2 linked regions of the Roseimicrobium gellanilyticum genome follow. The protein of the gene in region 1 binds, or shares a complex with, the protein of each later gene. Links are inferred from orthologs where the notes say so. Each region holds a gene or a part of one and is shown in the gene's direction. Other genes may lie near its edges.

Region 1 (3,598 bases):
TTGCTTCACCAGCAGCATGAGGCGGACATTCTCCTCATCAGGAGATGCTTCCGGGGCGCTGCTGTTGGCGGTGCTCGGCGTCCAGTCCGGCATGTTCCAGGCTAAAAAAGGTGGTGTGGCAGCGAACGTTACCGCGGACATGCCGGGTGTAAACCAACCTCGGACGGAAAGGTTGCGCATCTCATTCACGCCTAGAGCCAATGACCGGCCGGAGGCGCCATTTAGCGCACCCAGTCCACTTTTCCTACTCGCGGGTGTCGGCAGCAGGCCACCGAGATCCGTCAGCCTGGAAAATCCAGCCTTGTGAGCAAGCCCGGCGCAGGCATCTTGGTCATCCGACTCATGGCCACATCTCCCCCCCTCCAGACTGAACAATCCACCGGCTTCATCCGGGTACGGGGAGCCCGGCAGCACAACCTGCAGAATGTGGACGTCGACATCCCGCGAGGAAAGCTGGTGGTGCTCACGGGCGTCAGTGGCTCAGGAAAATCCTCCCTGGCATTCGACACGCTCTATGCGGAGGGGCAGCGGCGCTACGTGCAGAGTCTTTCGGCCTACGCCCGTCAGTTCCTGGACCAGCTCGACAAGCCAGATGTGGATTTCATCGATGGCCTGTCGCCCGCCGTGGCGATTGAGCAGCGCACCGTGGCGCACAATCCGCGCTCGACCATCGCCACAGTCACGGAAATCTACGACTACCTGCGTGTGCTCTATGCTGCGGCTGGCCAGCCGCATGATCCCGTCACGGGTGAGCCGCTGCGGAAGATGACGCCGGCAGAAATTGCCGATGAAATGCTGCAACTTCCCGAGGGCACACGCGCCATTGTACTGGCGCCGGTGGTGGCCCAGGAAAAGGGCGACTTCCGCGGGCTTTTCGAGAAGCTGCAACGGCAGGGATTTGTCCGTGTGCGGCTGGATGGCGTGATCCACGAGCTCGATGAGAAACTCAAGACCACTCGCACCGAGGCGCATGACATCGAGGTAGTGCTCGACCGTCTCGTGCTGCGTGAAGGCGTACGTGGTCGGCTCATGGAGGCACTCGAATCCGCCTTGAAGTGGAATCCGCGCGAGGTGCGGTTTCTTACCGGAGATGGCGATCCATCTGACCTTCGCGTCTTCACCACGGCGTATGCGAATCCCCAGACCGGCACGGTGCTGGAAGATTTCACGCCGAAGCATTTCTCCTTCAACACGCATCTCGGCGCCTGTCCCACCTGCGAAGGCGTGGGCACGGTGATGGCGGCAGATCCGAAGCTAATCGTTCCAGACGAGTCCAAGTCCATCAAGGATGGTGCCATCAAGACCTGGTGGAACAAGCAGCCCAAGCTCAAGGGCATGCTACAGCGCAGCATCGAGTCACTGGCGAAGTTTTATGAGGTCGATATCGACACGCCATTCCGTGCGCTGCCGCTGAAGTTCAAGGACGCACTCTTCCACGGCACGGGCAAGGTGGCGGTGCCCACAGGCTGGAAAATCGATGCCAACAAGAAGAGTGTAGCCAAGCCCTTTGAGGGGTTGCTGGATCAAGTGGAGCGCATGCACAACACCGTGAAAGGTGAGTCACTGCGCGCCCAGCTCACGAGATTGATGAATCCCCTGCCCTGCAAGACGTGCGGAGGGAAGAGACTGAAGCCCGAGGTGCTGGGCGTAACCCTGGAATCCACTGACAAGGTGAATGTCTATGAGTTCACCAGGATGGCAGTGCGGGATGTCATCCCGTGGATGCAGGGACTGGTGCTCACAGAGTTGCAAAAGAAGTACTGCACCGAGTTGCAGCGGGAGATTTTGAAGCGTCTTGCCTTCCTGGATGAGGTGGGGTTGGGATACCTCACGCTGGATCGCGAGAGCGGCACCCTCTCCGGTGGAGAGGCCCAGCGCATCCGCCTCGCCAGTCAGATAGGCGCAGGTCTTGCGGGTGTGCTCTATGTGCTGGATGAACCGAGCATCGGCCTGCACCCGGTGGACAATGAACGCCTGATCGGCACACTGAAGCGTTTGCGGGATCTCGGAAACTCCGTGCTCGTGGTGGAGCATGACGAGGACACGATTCGCGAAGCAGACTGGCTCATCGAACTCGGCCCGGGCGCTGGACCGCACGGCGGACGTATCGTGGCCCAAGGGCCGGCTACCGACCTGATGCAGCAGCGTGAGTCCCTCACGGGTTCGTGGCTGGATGGTCGCAGCGGCATCCCTGTACCAAAGGTCCGACGCAGTGCGGGTTTGATAGGAAATGGGACACCACAAGGCACCCATGGCGGCGACGACCTCACCCTCGAATCGGGGGAGTCCGCACCTGCAGCGAAACGCTCACGCTTCCAGCGCGCTGTGACCGTCTCCGGCAGTCCCCTCACCATTCACGGCGCCTCTGAGCACAACTTGCGCAATGTCACCGTCTCCTTCCCTGCAGGCTGCTTCATTTGCGTGACGGGTCCCTCTGGCAGCGGCAAGTCTTCGCTGGTGGATACTATCCTGCGCCGCGCACTTATGCGCCACTTCTATGGCGCCAAGGACGAGCCGGGGAAACATGAGCGTATCAGCGGCTTGGATTCCATCGACAAGGTGGTGGTGATTGATCAGGAGCCCATCGGTCGCAGCCCGCGCTCCAATCCCGCCACGTACGTGGGTGCCTTCACGCCCATCAGGGAATTGTTTGCGCAGCTCCCCGCTTCCAAGGTGCGTGGCTACCAGCCAAACCGTTTCAGCTTCAATGTCGCCGGTGGACGTTGCGAGAAGTGCGGCGGCGATGGCTTGCTGACGATCGACATGCATTTCCTCAGCGATGTGCAGGTGACCTGCGACCAGTGCCGAGGACGCCGCTACAACTTGGAGACACTTGAAGTTACATGGAAGGGGCGGAACATCTCTGATGTGCTCGACATGACGGTGGCGGAGGCGACGCGCTTCTTTGAGCGGCATCCGGCCATCTTTCCCAAGCTGCATGCGCTGGAGCAAGTGGGGCTTGGTTATGTGAAGCTCGGCCAAAGTGGTGCTGCACTCTCGGGAGGTGAAGCTCAGCGCGTGAAGCTCGCCGCGGAACTCGCGAAGAAGGCCACGGGCCACACCTTGTATCTGCTTGATGAGCCGACCACGGGTCTGCATTTCGCCGATATCCAAACGCTGCTCACCGTGCTCATGCGTCTGCGGGATGCCGGCAACACCCTGGTGGTGATCGAGCACAACCTCGATGTGATCAAATGTGCCGACTGGATCATCGATCTAGGTCCGACAGGTGGCAGTGGAGGCGGCGAAATCGTCGCTGTGGGAACGCCTGAGCAGGTTGCGGCGAATGAGCGCAGCGCGACCGGTCGCTTCCTGGCAAAAGTGCTAGGGTAGAGTTCTGGAAGTCGGGTCTCCTGACCGGACAGGGGATGGAAGGTTTCCCAACCCGCCAGCGAACCTGACACTTTCGCCCTCACGCTCCGCGATCAAATCGCGACATCTGCGTCGTATCTCATAGGAGATGCGTGACTATTTCTCCCAGTGTGTCTTGGTGTTGCTCTTGCTGTGTGCAGTTGGCTGCACTACCAGCCGGAGCAAACTTCCGCCGAACGCCGTTTCATCAGATCAGGGTGATGGGGCGCTGCAGCATCCCGCAGAT
Region 2 (3,981 bases), on another replicon or contig:
TTGCGGCAGCAGGGAGGGTGAGAAATCTTTTGGGTTAACGACAGCCATTCAGCGAGGAGGCACCTGCGGATCAAGGAGCGGCACTAGCCTTAGTGCCGGTGGTCGGCCGTGAGGATGCGGAGCCTCACCATGGCATTTTGTCGGCTGCAAGGTGATGACGGGACTTCAGCGAGTCCAGCTCCCTACCAGGGCCGCTAGGGTGTGGCTGTCATTGAGTGTGCTGAAGCACCCGCCGAAGCACTTCACCCGTATAACTCACGCTGCTTCCTGCACGCTACAAACCGCTTGTCCCCGCCCCTTTTGGAGCACAGGGTACGGCGCAGCAGCGATGCTAGCTAGTGCATGACACCACGCCCGCCTTCCCCGGTGGTCGGGGTGCATTGTCGTCTACACATGTCGGAACCACACTCAGAGCCAACCACCGAAACCGCACACCTGGCGCCCAGCCTGGTGGAGGCGGCATTCGGCTCAAAGGCTTTCAAAGGGCTGTGGAAGCAATACCAGAAGACCGGCTCGACCACCCTCGGCCATGTCTGCCGCGAGGCCTCCGGCTTCGCCACTGCCTTGGCGCTCAAGGCCACCCATCCGCGCCGCACCTGGGTCCTGTGCCGTGAGGCGCGCACGCAGGAGCAAATCCACGCGGATCTCCAGGCGTGGGGCGCTCCTGCCATGTTTTACCCGCGCGCTCCGCAAGGCGACGGCCCCAATGGCCTGAGCGATCCGGACACGCAGGCGGAGCGCATCTCTGTCATCACCCGATTTTCCGGCGCAGTTGGCAGCGCTGATGAGCCAGCCTCGCGCATCCTGGTCCTGTGCACCGACAGCCTTGACGAGCAGGTGCCCTCACCCAAGGACTTGGACTCTTTCAAGAAGAGTCTTGAGCTTGGCATGAAGATTGGAGTGGAGACCCTGCTGCAAGAACTCGAATCCTCCGGCTACGAGCGCGTGCCCACGGTCGCGGAACGCGGGCAGTTCGCACGCCGCGGAGGCATCGTGGACGTGTTCTCATGGCAGGGAGAGGAACCACTGCGCATCGAATTCTACGATGACGAAATCGAATCTCTGCGCGCCTTCGACATTCACACGCAGGCATCGGTACAGCGGTTCAGGCGAGCCCAGCTTCTCATGCAGCAGGTGGATGCCTCAAGCGCCACCACGGAACTCTCCAGTCTCTTCTCCAAGGATGACGCCGTGCTTTTCATCGAGCCCGGTGAAGACGACGCGGAGAAGGTGCCGGACATCATTTCGAAACGCATCACCATCACCGCAGGTGCACCGCCTGACGATGCCAACTCCACGGAGGACTACTCCGCGGCCATCTTCGAAAATCCGCTGGGCATCTTTCATGCCGGCGACTTCGTAGTGCAGGAGGCGCGGCGCATCCAGTTCACAAAACAGGTGGAGGAGTGGCACCGCGAGAAGTGGCGTGTGGTGATGTTCTTCCACAACCCTGGCGAGCGTGAACGCTTCGAGGAACTCGTGGGGCCACAATGGCTCGCCGCCCAGCGCATGGAGCTGGCGCTGGGGATGCTGCATCGCGGCTTCACAGCTCCTGCAGCTTCGCTCGCGGTACTGACCGGCGCAGAAATCTTCGGCCGCCATCTGCACACCCGCCGCGTGCGTGGATCAAAACTGGATGAAGCCCAGGTCCTCCGCCAGGCGCGCGACCAGATGCGGGACATGAAGGAGGGCGACCTCGTCGTGCACCTCGACTACGGCATCGGCAAGTTCGCCGGCATCGAAGTGCGCGAGGGCGTAAAGCGCGAAGAAGTCATGGTCATCCGCTATGCGGATCAGGCGAAGGTCTTCGTGCCACTGAGCCAGGCACACCTCGTCTCACGCTACGTGGGCGTAGGAGGCAAAGCTCCCACTCTCAACAAACTCGGCGACGCCCGCTGGGGGAAGACACGAGCCAATGCGGAGCGCAGCGTGGAAGAATTCGCCGCGCGCATGCTCTCCACCGCGGCACAGCGGCAATCGCTCAAGGGCTTCGCGCACCCGCCCGACACGAAGTGGCAGGTGGAGTTTGAGCAGTCCTTCCTCTATCGCGAAACACCGGACCAGCTTCGCAGCATCGCGGAAATCAAACGCGACATGGAATTGGAGAAACCCATGGATCGCCTGCTATGCGGCGACGTGGGATTCGGCAAGACGGAGGTGGCCATTCGTGCAGCGTTCAAGGCGGTGATGGGGGGCAAGCAGGTGGCCGTGCTTGTACCTACGACCGTGCTTGCTCAGCAGCACTGGCAGACCTTCCGCGAGCGCATGAGCGACTACCCGGTCACGGTAGAGATGCTCAGCCGCCTCACCCCGAAGAAGCGCGAGAAGGAAATCCTCGCCGGTATCAAGGAAGGCACGGTGGACATCGTGGTCGGCACGCATCGCGTGATCTCCAAGGATGTGCGCTTCAAGGAACTCGGCCTCGCGGTCATCGATGAAGAGCAACGCTTCGGCGTGAAGCACAAGGAGAAGTTCAAGGACCTCTTCAAGCTCGTCGACGTGCTGACCCTCAGCGCGACTCCCATCCCGCGCACGCTCTACCTCGGCCTCATGGGCATGCGCGACATGTCCACGCTCGATACGGCACCGCCCAATCGCATCCCGGTGCAGACGACGGTGGCCGGCTATGACGAACGCGTGATCCGCGATGCCATCAATGCGGAAATCCAGCGCGGCGGCCAGGTCTTCTTCCTGCACAACCGTGTCATGGACATGGAGAAGATGAAAGCCAAGCTCGAGGCACTGTGCACCGAGGCGCGAGTCATCGTGGGCCACGGCCAGATGGACTCCGAGTTGCTGGAGGATGTGATGCAGACCTTTGTGAATGGCGACGCGGATGTGCTGCTCTGCACCACCATCATCGAAAGCGGGGTGGATATCCCCAATGCGAATACCATTATCATCGACCGGGCGGATCGCTTCGGGCTTGCGGACCTGTACCAGCTTCGTGGGCGGGTGGGTCGTGGCGGCGAGCGAGCCCATGCCTACCTCATGCTGCCTCGGGACCTCATGACCGGGGGCGACGCCCGGAAGCGGGTCAATGCCATCAAGCAGTACACGGCGCTCGGCAGTGGCTTCAAGATTGCCATGCGCGACCTGGAAATCCGCGGCGCGGGGAACCTCCTCGGCACCGAACAAAGCGGCCATATCGTGGCGGTCGGGTTTGATTTGTACTGCCAGATGCTGAAGGCGGCGACGGCCAAGATGCAAGGCCGCCGCACCCCGCCCCCCATGGAGGTGACCCTGCATGTGGACTTCCTGTGCATGAGCGAGGCCGAGTGGCTGGAGTCCACTGATCCCGAAGCTGCACCCCGCAAGCGCGTGACCGCCGCCACAGCCCACCGCCCCGCAGACCGCCAAAAGCTGGTCCCGGACCGGGAGCGGCGCATCCCCGCCTTCATCCCCCAGACTTACATGGAAGACGCCCGCAGCCGCATCACCGCCTACCGCATGCTCGGCGAAGTACTCACCCGCAAGGAGTTGGACACGCTGGAGGAATCCTGGCGGGACCAGTACGGTCGCCCTCCCGACGCCGTGGAGAACCTACTCGTCTGCGCCGCCATGAAGCTCTCGGCTGCCGCCAAAGGTATCAGTGCCATCGAGATAAAAGAGGGAAAACTGATGCTCACGCGCAAGGGCGGCTACGTGTTGGTTGGAGGCAAGTTTCCCCGTTTGACAGCCCCAGACCCGCCCCTACTATTGCGCGAATCTCTCCACCTCCTGAGAAGTTTTTAACACATGAAGATCAGCCGCTCCATATTGATTGCCGCAACCGCGTTGCTTGTGCACGCCAGCACAAGCTCCAGTTTCGGCGCGACCTATGGGATCGCGGCCACGGTGAACGGCAAAGTCATCACGACCTCCGAGGTCCGCGAAGCCGTGCAGATGCAGGAGCAGCTCATCCAGATGACCATCAAGGACCCCCGCGTGGCAGCCGCCCGCCTGGGAGAGCTGCGGGAGAGTGCCCTGTACGCCCTGATC

The links.
Region 2: the proteins of uvrA (region 1) and mfd are in contact, whole or in part, in a crystal structure (PDB 4DFC), measured with the Escherichia coli proteins. The link is inferred for Roseimicrobium gellanilyticum from one-to-one orthologs.

Annotation. Positions count from the first base shown.
Region 1 is NZ_QNRR01000002.1:771,325-774,922, reverse strand. Bases 5-3,533 are described here. They hold uvrA (excinuclease ABC subunit UvrA), read left to right. Parts: upstream 5-342; coding sequence 343-3,333; downstream 3,334-3,533. Other genes in these bases: DES53_RS08450 (RNA polymerase sigma factor), read right to left, coding at 5-141. In the rest of the region: more of DES53_RS08450, read right to left, coding at 1-4. UniProt on the Escherichia coli protein: The UvrABC repair system catalyzes the recognition and processing of DNA lesions. UvrA is an ATPase and a DNA-binding protein. A damage recognition complex composed of 2 UvrA and 2 UvrB subunits scans DNA for abnormalities.
Region 2 is NZ_QNRR01000001.1:162,548-166,528, reverse strand. The notes cover bases 24-3,935. They hold mfd (transcription-repair coupling factor), read left to right. Parts: upstream 24-393; coding sequence 394-3,735; downstream 3,736-3,935. Other genes in these bases: DES53_RS00650 (peptidylprolyl isomerase), read left to right, coding at 3,739-3,935. Also shown: DES53_RS00660 (RNA polymerase sigma factor), read left to right, coding at 1-21; more of DES53_RS00650, read left to right, coding at 3,936-3,981. UniProt on the Escherichia coli protein: Couples transcription and DNA repair by recognizing RNA polymerase (RNAP) stalled at DNA lesions. Mediates ATP-dependent release of RNAP and its truncated transcript from the DNA, and recruitment of nucleotide excision repair machinery to the damaged site.